DNA from 4 places in the Thalassolituus sp. UBA6592 genome. Region 4 is predicted to be linked to each of the others. Evidence: predicted binding sites of a transcription regulator. Region 4 holds the regulator's gene; each other region holds the start of a gene.
The links. Region 4 encodes FliA, which starts transcription of late flagellar genes. Its sites were predicted from a motif close to CTAAAGTTNNNNNNNNNNCNGCCGATA; they were not measured.

Region 1 (5,880 bases), on a different contig from region 4:
TGGCATTGGCCGCCCATCGACTTACGCCTCGATTATTTCCACCATTCAGGAACGTGGTTACGTAAGCCTGAAAGGTCGTCGTTTTTACGCCGAGAAAATGGGCGATATCGTTACCAGCCGCCTGATGGAAAGTTTTGACGACCTGATGGACTACAGCTTTACCGCCAATATGGAAGAAAAGCTGGATGACGTTGCCGGCGGCGAAATCAACTGGACTGCCCTGCTGGATCAATTTTATGGTGACTTCCACCACAAACTGGAAGTAGCAGGCAGCGAAAATGGCATGCGTCCGAATGATCCGGTGGATACCGACATTCCGTGTCCGACCTGTGGCCGTCATATGCAGATCCGCACCGGTTCAACCGGCGTGTTCCTGGGGTGTTCAGGCTACAGCCTGCCGCCGAAAGAACGCTGCACTCAAACTCTGAATCTGGTCGCCGGTGATGAAGCCATCTCCGCAGATGAAGATGAAGAAGCCGAAAGCCGTCGCCTGATGGACAAACGCCGTTGCCCGATCTGTGACAGCGCCATGGAAAGCTATCTGCTGGATGAAACCCGCAAAGTGCATATCTGCGGTAACAACCCGGACTGTAACGGCTACGAAGTAGAAACCGGACATTTCAAAATCAAAGGCTACGACGGCCCGACGCTGGAATGTGATAAATGCGGCAGTGAAATGCAGCTGAAGTCCGGCCGTTTTGGTAAATACTTTGGCTGTACCAACAGTGAATGTAAGAACACCCGCAAACTGCTGAAAAACGGCGAAGCTGCGCCGCCGAAAATGGACCCTATCCCGATGCCGGAACTTAAGTGTCAGAAAGTGGATGACACCTATGTTCTGCGTGATGGTGCTACCGGCCTGTTCCTGGCTGCCAGCCAGTTTCCGAAAAAACGCGAAACCCGTGCCCCACTGGTACAGGAACTGATTCCGTATCAGGCCGTACTGCCAGAGAAATATCATTTCCTGCTGGATGCCCCAAGGGAAGACAGCGACGGTAATCCGGCTATTATCCGCTACAGCCGGAAAACCAAAGAGCAATATGTGATGACCGAAAATGCCGAAGGCAAAGCCAGCGGCTGGTCAGCGTATTTCAATGACGGCAAGTGGGACGTTCAGGAAAAGAAAAAAGCGGAGCCTAAAGCCAAAGCAGCACCGAAGGCGAAAGCCAAGCCTAAGGCGAAAGCTAAAAAAGCGGATTAATTTCCACGCCTGCTCCGGCATATCGTCTGAACCGAAAGGCCTGATTCCGTCAAAGAATCAGGTCTTTTTCATTGGGGTCTTTTTATTTGGGTATTTTTCATTCAGTCTTTTTTCGATGAGGCCTTTTTCGCTGGGGCCATTTATTTGGCCTGATAGACCATAACCCATTGAAATCCTTATATTTTTAATACTCTGGAATGAGTCTGTTTTTTTATAATTCGTACTTGTTACGGATTATAGTTCGATCGTTTCATTGTTATTTTGTTTACTCCTTTAACGGAATGGAGAACATAAAAAATGAAAGGAATTAAAGCGATTATTCTTGCTGCCGGTCTTGCCCTGAGCACTCTGACATTTGCTGCAGAGCCAGGTCAGATTAACCTCAACACGGCGACGGCAGAACAGCTGGCGGCCTTAAACGGCATAGGTAAAGCAAAAGCAGAAGCCATCATTCAGTACCGTAACGAAAACGGTAATTTTAAATCCCTCGACGATCTGAAATCGGTAAAAGGAATTGGTACTGCAATTCTGGATAAAAACCGCGATCTGCTGGCACTGGAATAAATCAAAAGGGACAGAGAAAGAAAATGCAGAAAACAGAGAGCATGCTCTCAAATAAAAAGAGCCGCTATAGCGGCTCTTTTTGTTACAGCTCCGCGAATATCAATCCGCGATAAGGCAATTACCCCACTCACAGCGCATCAGCAGATAACTGCCATCCGGACAGCTGGCATCATACACTTCGTGAGGCCAGGCATTTTTCAGCAGATGCACTTCGGCACCTGAACAACCGTTGCGCTTAGCCATTTTCTCAACCACGTAAAACGAGCGCCCGTATTCTTTACCGGCTTCGACTGAAACCGCTGCCCGTTTGATTTCCAGATCTTCGCCCTGCTGCTGACTGCGACGCTGCAAATCCACCAGAGACTGATAGACCTTATCATCGCCGCGCAGATCACGCTGACCTTCGTTGTATTGATCCAGCACGCGCAGACACAGATCTTCTTTGTTGCTGGCGCTGGCCAACATATCATTCACTTCGGCTTCTGCGGTTTCCACCACCTGCCAGGTCAATGCCATGGCAACACGTGCTCCGGTTTCCACACGGGTATCGGTGACGTTGATAATGTCGTAAGCAAGACCGAAATCCGCCCCCTCCACCATAGCTCCGTTACGTTTCCACCAGTTCTTCTCTGCGGTAAAAGCCGCCTGACCAGCACGGGCACTGACGTCAGAACAGGCATCTGCCCAGGCTCTCAGTGTGGTATCGGTCTGCAGCGCGTAATAAACCGCTTCACCGGTCGGAGACAGCGGGCTGCTGGCGCAACCGTGAAGACCCAGCATCGCTGCCAGCAGCAGAGGAGTCGCTTTTTTCATGAGAATTTCCTTAAGGTCTGATCAGTATCCTGACGTGTATTTACGCGATTTTTTGGATAAAACGAAGAACATCCTGCTCAGAAAATGGCCAGTCAATTTCCGGCCCAGCCATGTCACCTTCTTCTGCTTCGTATTTTAAGACAGGTATACGCTCACCATAACGCGCAACCATGTCTTCTGATTCCGCGATATCTTCGAGATAAAGGTTACAGGGAATTTTTCCGTTGAGATTCAGAAGAAGCGCCTGTGCCTGTTCACACAGGTGGCAGCCTTCGGTACCCAGCAGAACAAGAGCCATAATACGTCCTGAGCTTTATGCGTGTGGGCAAAGTATAACGTGATGTCAGTTACCGACAAGCGCTGCGGCAATAATCCCCGCAACGCCACGATGATATTTTTGCTGTGCCAGCGATGACACTACTGACCGGAGACAGACGCCATGGATTTATCCAGCAATGTATTCAGCCCCTGATGAAACTCATCCCAGGCTGCCATACGCTCATCTTCGCCGGCCAGCTGATGGACCAGCTCGCTGACCATGGATTGCGGCTGCTGAAAAATACCAAGCTTTTCCAGCGCCGACGTATATTGATCGACATAAGACGCCAGTGGCGCCTTGAGACTTTCCAGTTCCGGGGTTGGTAACGTTGGTTTCTGCGGCTGATAATAGCGGCTCGAAGCAGTGACGCTGGTCTGCGTCAGCTGCAGACTCATGGCTGCCAGTTCATCACCGGCAAAGCCCAGCTCGCCCGCGCTTTTCAGTGCCTGACCGATATCGCCATTAAAAAACTGCTCGCTCAGCGACTGAACATCTTTCATCAGTCCGGCCAGCGCTTTCTGTTCCCCCTCATCCAGAGAGCCCTGCACATCCATCTGCCACTCAGAATCTGCAGCAAACGCGGTAGCTGAGACTCTGTCATTCCAGGAAGATGCTGCGGCAGCAGATTGAGAGAAACTGACGTTTACCCGGTCGCCGTCGCGGGTAATCACCTGCAGCGTCAGAGTATTGCTGAGTGACGCGGATTCGCGCCCGGCAACCGCCTGCGCCGGCGACGCTGTCAGACTGTTCTCCAGCTTACTGAGCCCCTCGTCAACCAGACTGCGACTGTCGGCAATACCGGCTTTCATATCGTCATCCAGCATGCCCATATCTTTCAGCATGGCGGTGGCATCTTTGTAGCCTTTTTCAATCCCCTCACGGGCAGCATCCAGACGCTGCTGCAAACGTTCTGCGTCGGCGCCCCCGGCTTTCAGCTGCTGCAGACCGCGCTGTACGTGATTAAGAATATTAGCGGCGGTCTCTTCTGCGGACTGTCGCGGCCCAAGGGTCACCGGGCCAGAGCTGGCTACAGATTTGGTTTTATCGTTGCCATTCGCCTCACGCCCCTGCTGCGTGCCAGGGTTGTTCACTTCCGGTCGCACAGACGGGCTTTGACGGTTTGCGGATGGGAAAAACTGTGAAGGATGAAGATTGACAGACATAGCGGGTCTCCGTCGTTGCGGGGCTGATGACTGTTATCGGCGGCTGAAACGAAAACTGAAGGAAAAAATCACTGCGCTATCTCTCTCAGTACCACTCTCTCAGTACCACTCTCTCAAAACCACTCAGCCAGTTCCTCTCAGCCAGTTCCTCTCAGCCAGTGCCATTCAGCAAAGAACGGAGAACGACGCAGTATCTTCAGGCCCGCGAGCCTTACTCTCAGCGGGCGCACAGACTGTGTCACGCTAATGGCACACAGACCAGCAACACAGGCTACCTGAACCCGCTGCCATCACCTACTGACAGGCAGAAAGCGTCAGTAACAGATCACGCCGTGACGATAATCGTAGTCCAGGTCCACCTGCCAGCACAGCTTGTGCTCATCAATGGAGCGCATGATGTGGTCAGCATCGGCATTGAGCAATTCCAGCGTCTTCATGGTACGCCAGGCAACCGTCAGGGCTTCCTGCGACAGGGCCATGGCTTCTTCCAGATCCATGATGCCGGCATCGGCCAGATCCCGGCGCCAGTTACCATAATCCTGTTGTTGCAGCCAATGAGTCACCAGCGGTTGTATCAAAGCAAGCTTTTGATTCTGTCCCATGCGATTTCTCCCGGTTCATCGTCCTGAATATGGTTCACCCAACTACCATGACCCATACGGAATACGCTGAAAAGATCAAAAAATAAACACTTTAGTGATCGATAAGAATCAATTCGGACAAATTCTGCCCTGTCATCCCGCTCCCAACACCAATCAATCGCTGGTACGGCGCTGATTGCGGTATTCCACCGGTGTTTGTCCCGTCCAGCGTTTGAATGCCCGGTAAAAAGTACTGGGTTCAGAGAAACCGGTGAGGTAGACAATTTCATCGATGGTTTCGTCCGTTGCCGCCAGCAGACGTTTGGCCAGAGTACAGCGGTAGTCGGCCAGCAGACTGTTAAAACTGGTGCCCGCTTCTGCCAGTCGAGAGCGCAGCGTTCTGGCTTTAATGTCCAGACGGTCTGCAACACACTCCAGGCTGACTTCGCCACTCTCCAGTATTTCACCAAACACCCGGTAGACCCGGCTGACAACATCCTGCCGTTCGAGTTTGGCAACGTGTTCACTGGCCAGCTTTTCATGCAGTCGCAGCAATTCAGGTTCGGCATGAGATGACGGCAGATCGAGCAGATCGCGGGAAAAAAACAGACGGTTTTCCGGCTGCGAAAACTGCACCGGACAAGCAAACACACGCTCGTGCTCAGTACTTCCCGTCTGTGCCGGTTCAGGTGCAGGATGTTTGAACCAGATGGCAGCCGGGCGGAAAGCATCGTCTGTGACGTAACGGAAGAAAGTGATCAGCGCCAGCATCAGGCATTCGTTCAGATGCCGCAACTGGCCAGTCAGCCCGTCACTGGAATCAACAATGATGCAGGCGCAGTCGTCGTCCTGCTCAATGGTTGCCTGCGTGGCATCCGACAGCAGCCGCTGATAGTTAAGCACCCGGTTCAGCCCATCGCCAAACGTAGCACTGGAAAGATAAAGATACTGCAGTACCTGCCCGGTATACACAGGCATATGTTCGCCCAGATGCAGGCCGATGTCCGCATCCCCACTGACCTCCTCCAGCACCTGCCAGAACAGAGCCTGGGCGCCGTGAGGGGTACGCATGTGACGATCGGCCAGTATCTGCGGCGAGACCCCCAGACGTTTCAGCACAGCATCAGCGTCGAGGCCCATCCGGACCATGGCCTGATAGGCCATCTGCAGCATGACTCCGGAATCCCGGAGTTCTGACATTCCACCAGACATAAATTATTGTTATTCCTGAGGTGAGAT
Region 2 (5,880 bases), on a different contig from region 4:
CAGCATCCAGACCGAATGCACCACCGGTTTCGATAGCGGCGGCAGTACCACCGATCGCAACAGAAATGTTACGGCCATCGGCTGCACGCAGGGTGATACCCTCACCGTTGTCTTCGGCGGTAACACCGGTCTGACCGGATTTGGCGTTGATCGCATCGATAGTGGACTGACGGTCCTTATCGATATCGCCCTGAGACACAACAGTACCGATATCAACGTTGTTGATCGCGATTGCCAGGGTAGTACCCTGAGTGGCTGCCGTGGTCGGAGCGGCACCGGTAGTACCTACCAGCACGGTTTCATTCACGGTTGCAGTCACACCAGTCTGTTCGGTGCTGCGGTTGATCGCCGCTGCGATCGCAATACCGGATGCAGAACCATCAGAAGAGTTCGACGTGGTATCGGACGCGGTATCATCCACAGAGCTGGAAGCCGAAATGGTAGTACCGTTGATCACCAGGTCACCTTCAGCAATTGCCAGGGTGGCAGCAGTAGTACCTGTACCTGCAGCACTGGAGGTCTGAGCTTCGTTGGTGTAAACCGCAACAGAAGGATCATAGCTGCCACGGGTCAGACCTGAGTTCTCCAGGTCACCGGTACCGGTACCATAACCACCATCAATGTCGATGGACTTGGTATCACCGTCGGCGATCAGTGTGTAACCACCTTCGTAAACACCCGCGGTAGTACCGCTGAGGCTGGAAGAAGAAGCACCTGCAGTGGTAGTGGCTGTTGCCAGACCAAATGCAGTTGTCAGGTTACCACCAGTACCTTCCAGTACGATGTTACGGCCATCTTCCGCAGTCAGAATAACGCCGTTTTCATTACCACCATCGGAAGCAACAACACCGGTCTGATCAGACACAGCGTTAATCGCTGCAATAACAGACTGACGGGTGGCCGCCATTTCAACGTCATTACTGTTAGCAGTCGCCTGCAGTGTAATCGATACGTTGTTGATTTCGATGGTAGCTGCAGTGCTCGCACCGGTTGCAGACATGGAAGAACCATTCACTGCAGTGGCGTCAGCAAAAGCTGTTACACCGGTCTCGTCAGAAGAACGGTTAATCGCTGCCGCAATCGCGATGCCGGAGGCAGAAGAAGCGATAGTCGATTTAGAGTCATCACCGGACACAGAAGGACCGATCGCCTGACCGTTGATCACCAGGTCACCGTTAGAAATACCGAAGTCTGTACCACGGGCGGATACACCCGCTGCATCCGAAGCACCCAGCTTGTCAGCAGTCAGTTCAGCAATGGATACATCCACAGTCTGACCAGCGTTCGCACCAATCTGGAAGGTCGCAGAGAAAGAACCATCCAGCAGTTTACGGCCGTTGAAGTCAGTCTCGTCAGCTGTACGTGAGATCTCAGCAACCAGCTGATCAACCTCAGCCTGCAGTGCTTCACGGTCAACGTCGGAGTTGGTGGCGTTAGCAGACTGTACCGCCAGTTCACGGATACGCTGCAGGTTGTCGTTCATAGAACCCAGTGCACCTTCAGCAGTCTGCGCCAGCGCAATACCGTCACCGGCGTTACGTACAGCAACGTTCAGACCTTTAATCTGAGAAGTAAAACGGGTTGAAATTGCCAGACCCGCAGCATCGTCTTTGGCGCTGTTGATACGCAGGCCGGAGGAGAGACGCTGCAGGGCAGTCTGGTTAGCGCTCTGGGATTTATCCAGATTTCGCTGAGCATTCAGAGATGCGATGTTGGTGTTAATAATTTGAGGCATGGTTTTTCTCCTGTACCTACATGTCAGACAGCCATCACCCTGCGTTTAGTGGTTCTGGCACCGTCAAATAACTCTGTCATGGTCTTTAACGGCCCCTTGCGTAAAACCTTTAGAAATTTTTTCGTATGAATCGAAATGTGCTGTCATCCACTGGCACAGGCATTGCTTTTTCCCTTTGAAACGACAGAAAACAATCGGGAACAGATAATGGATGCTAACCAGCTCGCCCAGAGCCTGCAGGACCGTAAACAGAAGAATATGAAGTTCTTTGAACGCTACTTCCCTTCTATTCACAGCTTCTGTACTAACCGCAGACTGACTGAACTGCAGCTCAATCTCGATTCTGAATCGCTGGAAGTGAACCTGCTGCAAAACGGCGAGCTGATCTATCCGGCACAGACACAGGCCTTTAACAGCAATGAAGCGCAACAGTTTTCTGACGCTTTTGCTCCTGGCAAGATGAACCACCCGTTGCGCCATACCTATGCCAACGAGCTACACCACTTCCGCTATTCCCATGGTCTGCTGGCTGAATATCTGGAGTCGGTTGGTGCTCACAAGGGTAATGCCCGCCCGTACGGATTCCGTCACAGCCTGCCGCAAGTGGTGTTTCTCGGCTCAGGTATTGGCCAGCACATCACAGAATTTCTGAACATCCGTGATGTGCGGCATGTGGTTGTCGTGGAACACAACCCCGACTATTTCATGGCCAGCCTGTATGTCACTGACTGGGAAGCCCTGATCACGCCTTACCTGCAGGCGGATGACCGCTCATTTGTGCTGTCAGTTGGCGATACAGCGGAACTGGATGAAGAAAAACGCGTGCATAACGCCTTTGGCGGGGTATGGAATCACATCTGCCTTAACGTGCCATTCATGCCTATCCAGACAGTTTTCTATGTTCATCGCGCAGACCCCTTCTACACCAAAGTCGCTCGCCGGCTGAACCGTGAAATTGAGCCTTATCTGAACGTCTGGGGCTACTACGACGACGAAGTGAACCAGCTCAACCATGTACTGCACAACCTGTCGAAAGGTATCCGCGTGATGCCAAGGCCGGATCTGCATGACACACCTAAAATCACACTCGTCTGTGGTAACGGCCCGTCGCTGGACAAATACATTGATCTGATCAAACAGCACAGAGACAAAATCACCATCCTCTGTGCCGAAAGTGCCGGCCACTCGCTGGCGAAAAATGATATTTATCCTGATGCTATGGTGATTCTGGAGTCTGACTATATTACCTATCAGGCTGTTTCTATTATTCCCCAGGACAAATCGAAGAAGATTAACATCATTGGTGCCGCACAGATCAGTCCTTTGGTTTTCAACCACTTCAATGATGGTCTGATTTATCTGAAGAGCGAATCCAGCTACGGCAAACTGCTGGCCAGCGATGACACCATTGCCGATGCAACGCCCAGTGCCGGTAACGCCGCACTGGCCATCGCCCTGGACCTGAATCTGCCGGATGTATTTCTGGTTGGCCTGGACTTTGGCTTTGCTGACCCAGGCCAGACCCACTCGGCATCAGCGTTTTACAGCGAAGAAGAACAGGCCGACATGTTTGCCGAGTTCAAACGCAAAATGACAGCCGAAACCTATAAAGTTGAAACCAACGTTCGTGGTGACATATACACCACCCCATTCTATTTCACGGCGAAAACGCACGCAGAGCGCAAAATCATGCTGTCCGGGCGTAAAGACGTTATCAACCTGTCGCAGGGCGTAACCATCATTGGTACGACTGAAATGACAGAAGATGGAATGGCTGAGCTGCTGTCACAACGTCAGGAAGCGCCTGAGTTTATGCTGTTTGACAGCCTGAAAAACGACAGCCGTAAAATCGGACGGAAAGCGCAGGATAAACTGAAGAAAGAAATCATCCGCACCATCAGTCAGATGTGCACAGAAATTACCGCCATTGTGGAAAATATGCAGCCGGACCTGGACAGCATTGAAAGCAGCCTGTTTAAAATCAATCAGGTCGCCATCAACAACCGGGACAGTAAAACAGCGGTGATGAATACCTTTATCCGTGGCACGATCTGGTTCTGGTTGTATAACTTCTACGCGCTGAGCAAACAGATTGAATCAGAAAAAAAACTGAGCCTGTACACGGAAAACTTTAAGCAATACTTCGGCTTTCTGATCAAAACCTTGCCTGAGCATCTGAAAAATTACATCAAAGACTGTAACAGTGATGATGACCCCAGGCTGAAGCTGACCATTTCGCAGCCAGAACCGGATTATGAATTATGGAAAGATAAGGTAATCATCAGGGAGATGGAACATGAACAATAAAGTAAATCAGGCAGATATATTCCTCGAATCCGAAGGCGACCAGTGGTATCAGCGCAATGCCGCCGTACTGACCCGGGATGAAATATTTCCTGATGTTGAAATTATTCTCAGTCATTACACTGAGGATTCGTCCCCTGCGAGGGTTCTGGAAGTCGGCTGCGGAAATGCATCGAAGCTGAGTACGATCTGTGAGCGTACAGGTGCGCAAGGGTATGGTGTCGACCCGTCAGCAGCAGCGGTTGCTGATGGTATGAAAGCCGATCCATCATTGTCGCTGACCGTTGGTATCGCCAGCCAGCTGGACTTTGGCGATGAAACATTCGATCTGATATTTATCGGCTTTTGTCTCTATCTGGTCGACCGTAAAGACATCTACAAAGTAGTCGCCGAAGCCGATCGCGTCCTGAAACCCAGCGGTCGACTGGCCATTATGGATTTCGACCCACCGGTACGCCACAAAAGAAAGTACCACCATAAAGAAGGTATATATTCATACAAATCCCAGTATGGAGATTTCTTTACGGCTGCGGGTCACTACCACACCATCGCCAAAAAAAGTTTCAGCCATTCCTCAGAATACTTTTCTGCCGATGCTAATGAGCGTGTCGCACTCACTCTTTTACACAAAGAAGAAGATCCGTATCCCGAGTTATAATCAAGGCGAATAGCGGGCCCTCTGAGCTAACGTCAGAGGGTTTAACGCTGTTCCAGACAAACGGCTATCGGCCCGGCATATGCCTTCAGCAATGATGAAATTATGCTTTTATCTGCCGTTTAATCGGTCGTAAGAACAACGCTGTCACTGGTCACCGGGCTGGCAGCCATAACATCAACAAGAACCGCCTGCCCGATAATTTTATCGAGATACTTTGGCGCCAGACCAAAGCCAGGCCGGACGCTGCGCACACAGGATGCATCAATAATATCGCCTGCTTTCATATCACGGACAAAATACAGCGAGCGACGGAACTTAACGTTGGCAGACTCGCTGGATTTGGTTCCATAATTTACCGTACCCAAAGCAGCCCAGGCGGCTTTCACATCGCGACATAATTGATTAAGGTCGGCAGGTTCCAGTGAAAAACTGTCATCCGGCCCGCCACCCTGACGGTCCAGAGTAAAGTGTTTTTCTATGATACAGGCGCCGAGAGCCACGCTGGCAACCGCCGTCGCATTATTCAGAGTGTGATCTGACAAACCAGTAAGCTGACCAAAACGACTGGCCATATCGCTTATGGTCCGCAGATTATAATCTTCTGCAGGCGCAGGATAGCCACTGACGCAGTGTAACAATGCCAGATCTTTACAGCCTGCAGAAAGGGCGGCATCCACAGCCTCGGCAATTTCTTCCTCATCTGCCATACCGGTTGAGATGATCATCGGCTTTCCGGTCGATGCTACATACCGGATTAACGGAATATCCACGGCTTCAAACGACGCAATTTTGTAGGCCGGTGCATTCAGGTCTTCAAGCAGGTCCACAGCAGAACTGTCAAAGGGTGAACTGAATAAGGTAATGTTGCATTCCCGCGCCTTGGCAAACAGAGCCGGATGCCACTCCCATGGGGTATGGGCCTCCTGATACAGATCATAAAGCGTACGCCCATCCCACAGTCCACCATGGATGCAGAAATCTTCACGATCAGAATTCAGGGTAATGGTATCCGCAGTATAGGTCTGAATTTTTACAGCATCAGCGCCATTCGCAGCTGCCTGCTCAATCAGTCTGAAAGCAGTATCGATATTGCCGTTATGATTGGCGGACAGTTCGGCAATAATATAGGGCGGTTCGTCTGCCGCTATTCTTCGTCCGTTAATCAGCATAGCGTTCTCCAGCG
Region 3 (5,880 bases), on a different contig from region 4:
CTGCAATATTGACCGGTGCCCACTGGTGCGCGCCCGCCGGACTCTTGGTCTGTTCCCATTCGTACTTGAACAGAATATCGAAATAGCCGTTATCCCATTGTGTTGGGTTGCTGGTCCAGGCGCCTTCGACACCACTGGTGACGGTATCGCGGCCAATGCCACGGGTCTTGTGGTTCATCCAGCCGAGGCCCTGTTCGTTAACATCCGCGCCTTCCGGATCCGGGCCAAGATTGGCCGCATCGCCATTACCGTGGGCTTTACCTACGGTGTGGCCACCGGCGGTGAGAGCGACGGTTTCTTCGTCGTTCATCGCCATACGTTCAAATGTCTCACGCATATCCTGAGCGGTTTTCAGCGGATCAGGGTTGCCGTCGACACCTTCCGGATTTACATAAATCAGGCCCATCATCACCGCGGCCAGTGGGTTTTCCAGATCACGTTTGCCTGAGTAGCGGCTGCCTTCACTGCCGCTGGGTGCCAGCCATTCCTTCTCTGAGCCCCAGTAGGTGTCCTTTTCCGGGTGCCAGATATCTTTACGGCCACCGGCGAAACCGAAGGTTTTGAAGCCCATGGATTCGTACGCCATGTTGCCGGCGAGAATCATCAGATCTGCCCATGACAGTTTATTGCCGTATTTCTTTTTGATCGGCCATAACAGGCGACGGGCTTTGTCCAGGTTGCCGTTATCCGGCCAGCTGTTCAGTGGCGCAAAGCGCTGGTTACCGGTGTTGGAGCCACCGCGGCCATCAGCCGTACGGTAGGAGCCGGCACTGTGCCAGGCCATGCGGATCATCAGGCCACCATAGTGCCCCCAGTCAGCAGGCCACCACGACTGGCTGTCGGTCATCAGGGCTTTGAGGTCACTCTTAACCGCTTCAAGATCCAGTGATTTAAAGGCTTCGGCGTAGTTGAAGTCTTCGTCCAGCGGATTGGTTTTGCTGTCGTGCTGGTGGAGGATGTCGAGGTTCAGGGCGTTTGGCCACCAGGCCATGGTGTCGTTACCTGTGGTGGTGTTGCCACCGTGCATAACCGGGCATTTTCCTGAGCTGTTACTCATAACCTTCTCCTTCGTCGCGTGTTCATCGCAGGCTTGGTCCGCGTCCGTATCCGGCAGCGGTTTGTTTATGTTGTGAGTTCAGGTTAGGGGAAAGGTTGCGTCTTGCCGAATTGGTTGTGTCAATACTGTTGTTAGGAAAATACTATAGGTTGGTATTTAGTTAATTCTTAATAGCTATCAGGCTGCGGGTAAGGCAGGGGAGGTAGAGGGAACTAGGTGGTGGTATCAGGCGAAAGGTAGGGCACTAGCCATGTGTTGCGGATAAAAGATTGGCCAGGCAGCAGACACAAAAAAACGGGCCAGAGCCCGTTTTTGAATTGCAGCTGTCCATCGAAACTGTGATCAGCCTTCGAGAAAGTCGCGCCATTCGATCAGCAGATCGCGCAGATCGTCCAGTCCACAGGAGGCACGGGATTCTGCGTCGTAAAAATCCATATCTTCGTCATCCAGCTCTTCGCGCGAATGTTCCTGCAGCAGTTCCTGAGCGGTAACGTCGGCGTCGTCACGGGTCAGGTAAAGAACAAAGTTGTGTCCTTTCCACTGATATTCTGTAATACGGCCTTCTTCGAGTTTTTCTATGGCATCCAGCAGTTCATCCAGCTGTTCGCTGTGATCACTCAGATCGTCGGTGAGCCACAGACCAAATGCTTCGTGGTCCATGGAGAGTTCTGCACAGGGCAGGTGGCGTTCATTAAAGTAAAAGCGGTAATCCATAGTGATCTGCTGTAAAAATCCTGCGCTGACGTTGATGGAACCCCCAGGCCGCCATATAGCGAACGGGTTGTGCATTCTATCCTAAAAACGACACCTGAAAAGCCCACAGCGGTAACTGTGGTTTTATACAAAATACCGGTTTGTATTGATAAGTCACACAACAGACTGTTGCACGCGGAATTGCGGCACCGGTAAGGAGTGTAGTTAAGTGGTGCAGTTGGCCAGAAAACAAAAAAAAGCCGCATCAGCGGCTTTTACAGCGTTCGCTTGAAAACACTCAGTCGTCGTCTTCTGCCGGTGCAAGATTCAGCGGCCAGCCGCCGAGATCTTTGTAGCGGTTGACGATAAAACAGAACAGCTCAGCGGTTTTGTAGGTGTCGTACTCGGCACTGTGGGCGGCACTGTTGTCGAAGTCGATGCCGGCGATTTTGCAGCTTTTGGCCAGAACCGTATGGCCCAGGGCAATGGCTGAAATCGAGGCAGTATCGAACGATGAAAACGGATGGAAAGGATCGCGTTTTATATCGTTACGATCAACCGCAGCGCGTAAAAAACCGTGGTCAAAATGTGCGTTGTGACCGACCAGAACCGCACGGTTACAGTCGTTGGATTTGATTTCACGGCGTACGGTCTGGAACATTTCGGTCAGTACGTCGATTTCAAATTCGGCATCACGTTCCGGGTCAAACGGATCAATGCCGGTAAAATCCAGCGCTTCCTTTTCCAGATTGGCACCATCGAACGGATGCACATTGGCACTCATGGTTTCGTGTGGATGCAGGTAACCGTCGTCATCCATACGCAGGGTGACCATGGCAATTTCCAGCAGGGCATCGGTGTCGGCATTAAAGCCACCGGTTTCAACGTCAACAACCACGGGTAAAAAGCCGCGGAAGCGTTGGGCCATCAATGATTTTTCCTGTTTCTCTTCGCTCACGCTTAATACTCCAGTTTCCAGCGCAGAGTTTCACCGGCCCGTAATGGCACGATAATGTCTTTGCCAAACGGCATTTCGGATGGCGCCTGCCAGCCTTCTTTCACCAGGGTGATTTCATCGCTGTTACGCGCCAGGCCATAGAAGTCCGGGCCATTGAAGCTGGCGAAAGCTTCGAGTTTATCGAGTGCGCTGAGATCTTCAAAAATTTCGGCGTACAGTTCGATGGCGGCGTAGGCGGAGAAACAACCGGCACAGCCACAGGCGTTTTCTTTTGCCCCTTTGGCGTGTGGTGCACTGTCGGTACCCAGGAAGAACTTATGATTCCCGCTGGCGACAGCATCCTGTAATGCCTGTTGGTGAATATTGCGCTTCAGTACCGGCAGACAGTAGAGGTGCGGTTTGATGCCACCGACCAGCATGTGGTTGCGGTTATACGCCAGGTGCTGAGGCGTAATTGTCGCGCCGATATTCTCGCCCTGGCTCATAACAAACTCAGCGGCATCTTTGGTGGTGATGTGTTCAACCACGACTTTAAGCTGCGGATGACGGCTGACCAGTGGCGCCAGAATGGTATCGAGGAAGGCTTTTTCACGATCAAAGATATCGACGTGATTGTGGGTAACCTCACCGTGTACCAGCAGTGGCATATCGTTTTCCGCCAGCGCGGCAGCGACGTCATCCAGCTTGCCGAGGTCAGTAACACCGGATGCTGAGTTGGTGGTGGCGCCGGCCGGATACAGTTTTACCGCGAACACACGGCCAGTTTCTTTGGCTTCGCGGATCATGTCGGCAGTGGTGTTATCGGTGAGATACAGCACCATCAGGGGGTCAAAATTAAGGCCCTGAGGTACGCGGGATAAAATACGGTCACGGTATTCCAGTGCCTGTTCCGCGTTCATCACCGGCGGCTGCAGGTTCGGCATAATGATCGCCCGTTTCATGACCCGGGCTGTTGCAGGCACCGTGTGCTGCAGGACGGCACCATCGCGTACGTGCAGGTGCCAGTCATCAGGGCGGGTTATGGTCAGACGATCAGTCATATTGCTCAACCTTTGGCTATTCTGAATAAGTTGCGCGCATTGTACCGGAATCTGCGCCGGAATAGGCATGCCAGCGCCCTTAATTTTCCCGGCCGCTGGCCGATACAGAGGCAACGGGCTGTCAGTTCACCACTGCTGGCAGCCAAAAGCAGCAGGCCGGGCATTCTGTTCCGGGACTATGAGCTATCCAGAGCGATGACCCATTCAAGATTATGAATATGTGGCGATTTTTACTTCTGACCCTGATTTCTCCGCTGACGCTGGCGGATGGCCCGCTGGAATACGGCAGCAGTGTCGGGGACACACGCTGGACAATAAGTGGTTCAGTATTTGATTGCAGCTTCGGCCAGGAAATACCGGATTACGGTCGCGGCGTGTTTTATCACCAGGCCGGAGAGGACGTAACCTTCCGCCTTGAAACAGACCGCAATCTGATGGATTACAGTCAGGCGCGGGTGTCGATTCTGCCGCCACCATGGCAGCCGTCAGGCAAAACCGAAAAACTGGGAACAGCGCGTATCCGCGATGAAACACCAAACCTGTCGCTGGACGAAGAACGCACCAATCAGTTTATGCATGCATTACTGGAAGGGAAGTGGCCAGCCATCAGCCACCGTACCTATTATGATCCCAACCGCTATGTTCAGGTGCACCTGTCAGCATCCGGATTTATGGACTACTACCGCCAGTATATGGAGTGCGTAAAGCAGCTGTTGCCGATGAATTTCGGTCAGATTGCGCGTTCCAAAGTACTGTTCGGCAGTGGTGAGGAAATGATTGATAAGCGCGATATGGCAGTGCTGGATCGCATTGTGTTCTACATAAAAAACGATCCCAGGGTGTTTGCTGTCTACCTCGACGGGCATTCCGACAACGTCGGTCGCCGCTACGATAACCGTCAGACCTCCAAGGCCCGGGTGGAAGATGTGGAACGCTATTTCATTAAACAGGGGATTAATCCGGAGATGATTACGACCCGTTTTCACGGCGACCGTTACCCCATCGCCAGCAATGCCACCGCGGCCGGGCGCGCGCAGAACCGTCGTGTCACCATTCGTCTGGAACAGCGGGCGGATATGGAAATTCCACCGGAGCTGATGTTCCGGCCCTCAGCGCGTTAAACGTGTGGGCCGGAATGTCTGCTGGTTCAGAGATCCTTGATCTGACGGTAATAGACGATGTCTTCGATGGTCAGTACCGGCATATCGTGCCGCTCACCAAAGGCAATGATTTCCGGCGTTTTGGCCATGGAGCCATCAACGTTGGTCACTTCACACAGAACGCCTGATTTCGACAGGCCCGCCAGTCTCATCAGATCCACGGTGCCTTCGGTATGGCCACGGCGTTCCATCACCCCACGGCTGCGGGCACGCAGCGGAAACACATGGCCAGGTCTGGCCAGATCGGAGGCCTTTGAACCTTCAGCGACCGCGGTTTTAATGGTCGTGACCCGGTCGGCCGCGGAGACGCCGGTGGTAACGCCATGCTTAGCTTCGATGGATACGGTAAAAGCCGTCTGATTAGCGCTTTCATTGTTCACCACCATCGGCGGCAACTGCAGGTGATCGGCGGTTTCGTCCGGCAGGCACAGGCAGACAATGCCGCTGCCTTCGCGGATCATCAGCGCCATTTGCGCCGGGGTCAGGTGATCGGTGGAAAAGATCAGGTCACCTTCGTTTTCGCGGTCTTCATCATCCAGCAGCAACACGCCGCCGCCATTGCGGAGCGTTGTTAATGCCTGTTCGACACGTTCGACTGGGGACTGTTTAAGCAGTGAATGATCACTGACTGAGGTCAGCGCAGGTTCAGGTGATAAAGCGGCCAGAGAGTTGGTCTGATTCATGGTCATACTCCAGAGAAAACATGAATCAGGGCTGATAGCAGGAGGGCCAGCACAAGAACTGTACCGGCAAACAACAGACGCGCAGCTGTAACCGGCAGCAACGCTGACCGGCGACAGGTGTTTTGCATGTCGCTTATCCTCTTTCATCCGGACTGTAACCGTCGGCTCTGGCATCTGACCAGATCTGCTGACCCCGCCATGATCAACACAGCAGGCGCTCGTGGGCTTGTGCTGCGTTCTCACGCCTGCACCTACCACCGGTGGGGAATTTCGCCCCGCCCTGAGAATA
Region 4 (5,880 bases):
TCACGCTTACCAGAGGGAAAGCAAATGCCTGGTCTTTCAGCATCACCATCAGCGTCGGCATAATCGCCAGCGTCAGTGGTACTTTAATGCTGATGTTCGTGCCGACGCTGAGTTTCGAATCGATACTCACCGTACCGTTCAGCTGGGTGATTTTCGTTTTTACAACGTCCATCCCCACGCCACGGCCAGACACATCGGAAATCTGTTCTTTGGTGGAAAAGCCCGGTGCAAAAATCAGGTTAAAACATTCGGTATCGGTCAGACGATCTGCGGCATCCTGATCCATCAGCCCTTTTTCAACGGCTTTTGCGCGTAATTTATCCGGGTCCATACCGGCGCCATCATCCTGAATTTTCAGCAGGATATGATCGCCTTCCTGTTCTGCTGACAAAATCACGGTACCAACCCGTGGCTTGCCTTTTTTCTCCCTGTCATCAGGCATTTCCACACCGTGGTCAACCGAGTTTCGCACTAAGTGAACCAGCGGATCGGCCAGAGCCTCAACCAGGTTTTTATCCAGGTCGGTTTCTTCACCGCGCAGCTCAAGGTTAATTTCTTTCTTCAGCTGACGGGCAAGGTCACGTACCACCCGCGGGAAGCGGCCGAATACTTTCTTAATCGGCTGCATCCGGGTTTTCATCACCGACGACTGCAGATCACCGGTAACAACATCCAGGTTGGCAACTGCTTTCGCCATGGATTCGTCAGTGCTCTGTAAACCCAGTCGCACCAGACGGTTACGCACCAGTACTAATTCACCCACCATGTTCATGATGTCATCGAGTCGTTTGGTATCGACACGCACGGTGGCTTCAGCCTGATGCGTTTCTTTTTCTGCCGCAGCCTTGGCTGCTGCCGGTGCCGCTGGCTTTTCAGCAGCTGCAGGTCGGGCAGCAGGTTTTGCCGCTGCCGCCGCTGGTTTAGCCGCCGCTGCGGGTTTCGCTGGTTCGGCTTTCGGAGTATCCGTCGTGGCCGTTGCCGCAGGCTTTTCTGTGGCTTTCGGCGCTTCGGCGGCTGGCGCCTTCACGTCTGCTGTTTCTGGCTCTGCAGCACTGGCTGAATGCTTGCCCTTACCGTGTAACCGGTCGAGCAATTCTTCAAATTCTGAATCAGTAATCAGATCATCGCCGGAAGCCGCACCGGCGACCGCTGCTTCGGTGTCAGCGGCGGCAGGTTTTTCCGGTTCTGACGGCTTACTGTCAGCAGCAGCGTGCTTGCCTTTGCCATGAATCTGGTCCAGCAGGGCCTCGAATTCATCTTCGGTTATTTCATCATCCGATGCAGCAGTGCTGTCACCGCCCATATCAAACAGATCGTCGTCATCCATTGCCGCGGGCGGCGCAGCTGCCGGCGCTTCCGCAGCCGGAGGCGCTGCAGGCTGACCGTCATCCAGTGCATCCAGCAGTTGCTCGAACTCATCATCGGTGATGTCGCTGTTGTCTGCTGCAGAAGATCCGGCAGGAACATCGAACAGATCATCGGAGGCGCTATCCTCTGCCAAGGGCTCTTCTGCAACCGCTTCTTCTTCAGCCGGCTCTTCAGCGGCCACTTCAGCTGCCACCGCTTCATCTTCTGATTCCGGCAGGGCAAGCTGATGCAGGCGCTCGATTAACTCAGGGTCTGCATCATCAGGTGACGCGCCTGAGCGTACGCTTTCAAACATTTCGTTAACACTGTCTAACGCCTGTAACACCACGTCCATCAGATCGGACGTTACCCGGCGGTTACCGTTGCGCAGTGTATCGAACACGTTCTCTGCCGCGTGGCAGCAGTTCACCAGCGGATTCAGTTGCAGGAAGCCTGCGCCACCTTTTACCGTATGGAATCCACGGAAAATGGCGTTCAGCAGATCGTTATCATCGGGACGCTGTTCAAGATCGACCAGTTGTTCAGAGAGCAGCTCAAGGATTTCTCCGGCCTCGACCAGAAAGTCCTGCAGAATCTCTTCATCAGCATCGAAACTCATCCGTTAGCTCCTTTAAAAACCAAGACTGGACAGTAAGTCATCAACATCATCCTGGCTGGCAACTACGTCATTACTGGATTTATCAATCTGCGGTCCTTCCGCAGCTATGTTTGCGCCATCATCTGGCTTCTCAGGCTCAACCTCAGGGTAAGCATGAGTAATTCCTGTGAGCGAATCGACCTTGCCGGCCATGGCCACCAACTGCACCAGGCGACCTTCAACGTCGCGTACCAGAGCCGCTACCTTATGAATGACCTGACCGGTAAGATCCTGAAAATCCTGGGCCAGAACAATATCGGATAACTGCCCTTTCAAAGTCTCTGACTGCTCTGCACTGTCAGCCAGAAACAGGTTGATATCTTTGCTGAGGGCACGGAATTCATCCGGCTTCAGCTCTTTATTCAGGAACCGTTGCCATTGCGATGACAAGTGCAACGCCCGATCATGAATATCGCTGGCCAGCGGCATGCCAGCGTCAGCGAGATCCATGGTGCGGTTGGCCGACTTATCAGTCATTTCCAGCACGTATTCCAGTTTATCGGTCGTACTGTCGATTTCTGAAGCTGCACCGACGGTGTCGACGTTCAGATTTTTTATCGACTCGTGCAAAGCACGGGTCAGATGACCAATTTCTTGATACAGCGTACGGTCCCGGACCTGATTCAGGTCGTTAACAAGGGCGACGGCTTTACCGTATTCCCCGCGCTCGACTTCCCTGAGCATGCTTTGGGCAAGATCACGGATTTCTGCGCCTACGCTGACGATATCGGACTCACGGTCTTTGTTGATTCCGGCCATCAGGTCGCCTTCCTGTTATCCTTCGACGCGTTCAAAGATCTTGTCGATCTTTTCTTTCAGCACTGCCGCGGTAAAAGGTTTCACCACGTAGCCGTTCACGCCGGCCTGAGCTGCAGCAACAATCTGATCACGCTTGGCTTCGGCCGTAACCATCAGCACCGGCAGGGTTTTAAGCCTGTCGTCCGCACGAACTTTTTTGAGCAGATCAAGCCCGGTCATACCCGGCATGTTCCAGTCTGTTACCAGGAAGTCGAAATCCCCATTCTGTAACATTGGCAATGCTGTCAGACCGTCATCGGCCTCCTGGGTATTAGTGAAGCCCAGGTCACGCAGCAGGTTCTTTACGATTCGTCTCATGGTTGAAAAGTCATCAACAACGAGAATTTTCATGTTTTTGTCCAAAACGACCTCCAGTAATCGACTCTGTATATTCCAAGCCGTTCCTAAGATTTATTGTAGACGCAGTTATCGCTTTATCCAGAAACTGGTAATGAAGGATGATGTTTTGTGCAGCAGGCCTCATACGGGCCTGTTTATAAAATAATCAACCGGGCCGGATCAGGAGATCCAGCCACCAAGGCGGGCACGCAGACGGTGGGCCGCCTGACTGTGAAGTTGACTGACGCGGGACTCACTGACGCCCAGTACAGCGCCAATTTCTTTGAGGTTGAGCTCTTCGTCATAGTAGAGCGCCAGCACCAGCTGTTCGCGTTCTGGCAGCGTTTTAATGGCTTCTGCCAGTTGTGTCTGGAATGAGTCGCGCTCAATGCCATCAAGCGGATCTGGCGAATCGTCTTCAAAGATATCGAAGCCGGAATCACTTTTTTCCAGTACCTCTTCAAAACTGAACAGGCGACAGCCGGCGCTGTCTTTCAGAATACTGTGATACTCGTCCTGGGAAATGCCGAGAAACCCGGCGACTTCCGCATCTTCGGCATCACGGCCTTTTTCACTTTCAATCTGTTTGATGGCATCACTGATACGGCGGAAATTACGATGCACGGATCGCGGAGCCCAGTCGCCACGACGGATTTCATCCAGCATGGCACCGCGGATACGGATACCGGCATAGGTTTCAAAACTGGCGCCTTTACCGCCATCGTACTTACGTGACGCTTCCAGCAGACCAATCATACCGGCCTGTATCAGATCATCCAGCTGCACACTATCAGGCAACCGCCCCAGCATATGGTGAGCAATGCGCTTCACCAGTGTGGCGTGTTGGCGGACAAGCTGATCAAAATCCTGGTTCTGTACGTCTGAATACACTAATGAACTTCCTGCAAGCATTGGTGACCCGGTTTATTGGTTACCCAGACTCATGCACCGACTTCCTGCACCAGACGGTCCACGAAAAATTCCAGATGTCCGCGCGGCGAAGAAGGCAGCGGCCAGGCATCCACTTTTTTAGCCAGCGCACGGAAAGCAGTCGACGCTTTCGCCCGCGGATAGGCTTCAATTACCGCTTTCTGACGCTGCACAGCGCGCTTAACGGCATCGTCCTGCGGAATCGCGCCAACATACTGCAGCGCCACTTCCAGAAAACGGTCCGTTACTTTTGTCAGTTTAGCAAACAGAGCTGTTCCTTCCTGCGGTGTACGCACCATATTTGCCACGATGCGGAAACGGAACATGCCATAGTCGCGGTTCAGCAATTTAATCTGGGCATAAGCGTCAGTGATAGAGGTAGGCTCGTCGGTGACCACCATAATCACTTCCTGGGATGCACGCACAAAGCTGAGTACCGTATCGGAAATACCGGCAGCGGTATCCACAATCAATACATCAATGTCATCACCAAGATCACTGAACGCCTGAATCAGCCCGGCGTGCTCCATGGAATTCAGCTGGGATAATTTCTGCGTGCCGGATGATGCCGGAACAATACGGATACCGCCTGGTCCTTTCACCATCACTTCGCGCAGATCGCATTCACCCCTGAGCACATTTTCAATGGTTTTATTGGCACTGATACCCAACAGGATATCGATATTGGCCAGCCCGAGGTCGGCATCAAGCACCACAACACGACGTCCCATTTCAGCCAGCGCAATCGCCAGATTTACGGAAACGTTACTTTTACCAACCCCGCCTTTGCCACCGGTAACTGCAATTACCTGAACAGGACGCCTAGCCATAAATTCTCATGCTCCATGTTGAATGCCGGATTGCTGATTGGCGAGACTCATCGCTTCAGCGGCCTGCCAGCGGGTTCTCGCCATGCGCGCCATCTGTTCGGCAAGTTTCACCAGTTTATCTGCATCCGGATAATGCACATCGTCAGGAATGTGCGGACCATCGGTTACCAGCGCTACCGGTAAATGTGTTAACGCTGAAATACTGAGCGCCGGCCCAAGGCTGAAACACTCATCCAGTTTTGTGTAAACACAACCGGTTAAACCAATGGCTTTATAATGTTCGAAATTTTCCTGCAGGCAGCGCCCCTGACTGGTCAGTGGCAGCACCAATAATTTTTTCAGGCGCGGTCCTGCTTCTTTAAGCATAGACAATTGCACAGTGAAATGTGGGTCCTGACTGGCAAGACCCGCGGTATCCACCAGAACCAACTTTTTATCCTGCAGTTTGGCCAGTATTTTATTTACCGACTGGCCCGGCGGTACTATGTGCAGATCGACACCCAGCAGGCGTGAAAACGTTTTCAGCTGATCATGCGCAGCAACGCGATAGCTGTCGAGGGTGACAAACGCCACCGACTCTTTGCCATGGCGAATAACAAACTGTGCCGCAAGCTTGCCAATGGTTGTGGTTTTGCCGGCGCCGGTCGGCCCGACCAGCGCGTAAATTCCGCCACGGTCGAGCATGCCGGAAGGCGCTACCGGAATATCTGTGGCAATCAGTTTCAGTGCCTTTTCCCAGGCATCGTCCAATGCCAGATTGCTGTCGAGACGACTGGTAATCCGGTCAGCCCAGGCCGGTTCAAGACCAACATCCTGACAGCGCTGCCATAGCTGTGACTGCTGCCAGGTTAATGGCCGGCTGCTGTCCCAGGCACTGCCCTGATGACTGACCAGCCAGTCTTTTAATTCTTTTAATTCGCCGCTCATCTGTGCCAGTGCATTGCTGTACCAGCTTTCGTCGCGATCGGTTTCACGACG

Region 1: a site for FliA is predicted at 4,095-4,121, ahead of B2Z72_RS01745 (DUF5610 domain-containing protein). Genes of this name have one in related genera too.
Region 2: a site for FliA is predicted at 1,822-1,848, ahead of B2Z72_RS14960 (flagellin). Genes of this name have one in related genera too.
Region 3: a site for FliA is predicted at 3,827-3,853, ahead of B2Z72_RS11905 (flagellar protein MotY). Genes of this name have one in related genera too.

Annotation. Positions count from the first base shown of each region.
Region 1 is NZ_DJIO01000022.1:384-6,263, forward strand. Features, by position in the region: partial or broken gene B2Z72_RS01725 (DNA topoisomerase) at 1-1,201, shown strand, start outside; gene B2Z72_RS01730 (ComEA family DNA-binding protein) at 1,499-1,765, shown strand; gene B2Z72_RS01735 (hypothetical protein) at 1,865-2,578, opposite strand; gene B2Z72_RS01740 (glutaredoxin family protein) at 2,619-2,876, opposite strand; gene B2Z72_RS01745 (DUF5610 domain-containing protein) at 2,996-4,060, opposite strand; gene B2Z72_RS01750 (hypothetical protein) at 4,375-4,662, opposite strand; gene B2Z72_RS01755 (AraC family transcriptional regulator) at 4,816-5,853, opposite strand.
Region 2 is NZ_DJIO01000148.1:12,993-18,872, reverse strand. Features, by position in the region: gene B2Z72_RS14960 (flagellin) at 1-1,735, opposite strand, end outside; gene B2Z72_RS14955 (motility associated factor glycosyltransferase family protein) at 1,943-4,042, shown strand; gene B2Z72_RS14950 (class I SAM-dependent methyltransferase) at 4,032-4,697, shown strand; gene pseI (pseudaminic acid synthase) at 4,817-5,866, opposite strand; gene B2Z72_RS14940 (HAD hydrolase-like protein) at 5,856-5,880, opposite strand, start outside.
Region 3 is NZ_DJIO01000127.1:9,638-15,517, forward strand. Features, by position in the region: gene katG (catalase/peroxidase HPI) at 1-1,057, opposite strand, end outside; gene B2Z72_RS11890 (YacL family protein) at 1,400-1,771, opposite strand; gene rnt (ribonuclease T) at 2,049-2,678, opposite strand; gene pyrC (dihydroorotase) at 2,711-3,748, opposite strand; gene B2Z72_RS11905 (flagellar protein MotY) at 3,967-4,869, shown strand; gene ribB (3,4-dihydroxy-2-butanone-4-phosphate synthase) at 4,896-5,591, opposite strand; FMN riboswitch at 5,723-5,880, opposite strand, start outside.
Region 4 is NZ_DJIO01000066.1:5,744-11,623, reverse strand. Features, by position in the region: gene B2Z72_RS06185 (chemotaxis protein CheA) at 1-1,966, opposite strand, end outside; gene B2Z72_RS06180 (protein phosphatase CheZ) at 1,979-2,764, opposite strand; gene cheY (chemotaxis response regulator CheY) at 2,780-3,166, opposite strand; gene B2Z72_RS06170 (RNA polymerase sigma factor FliA) at 3,323-4,054, opposite strand; gene B2Z72_RS06165 (MinD/ParA family protein) at 4,084-4,902, opposite strand; gene flhF (flagellar biosynthesis protein FlhF) at 4,909-5,880, opposite strand, start outside.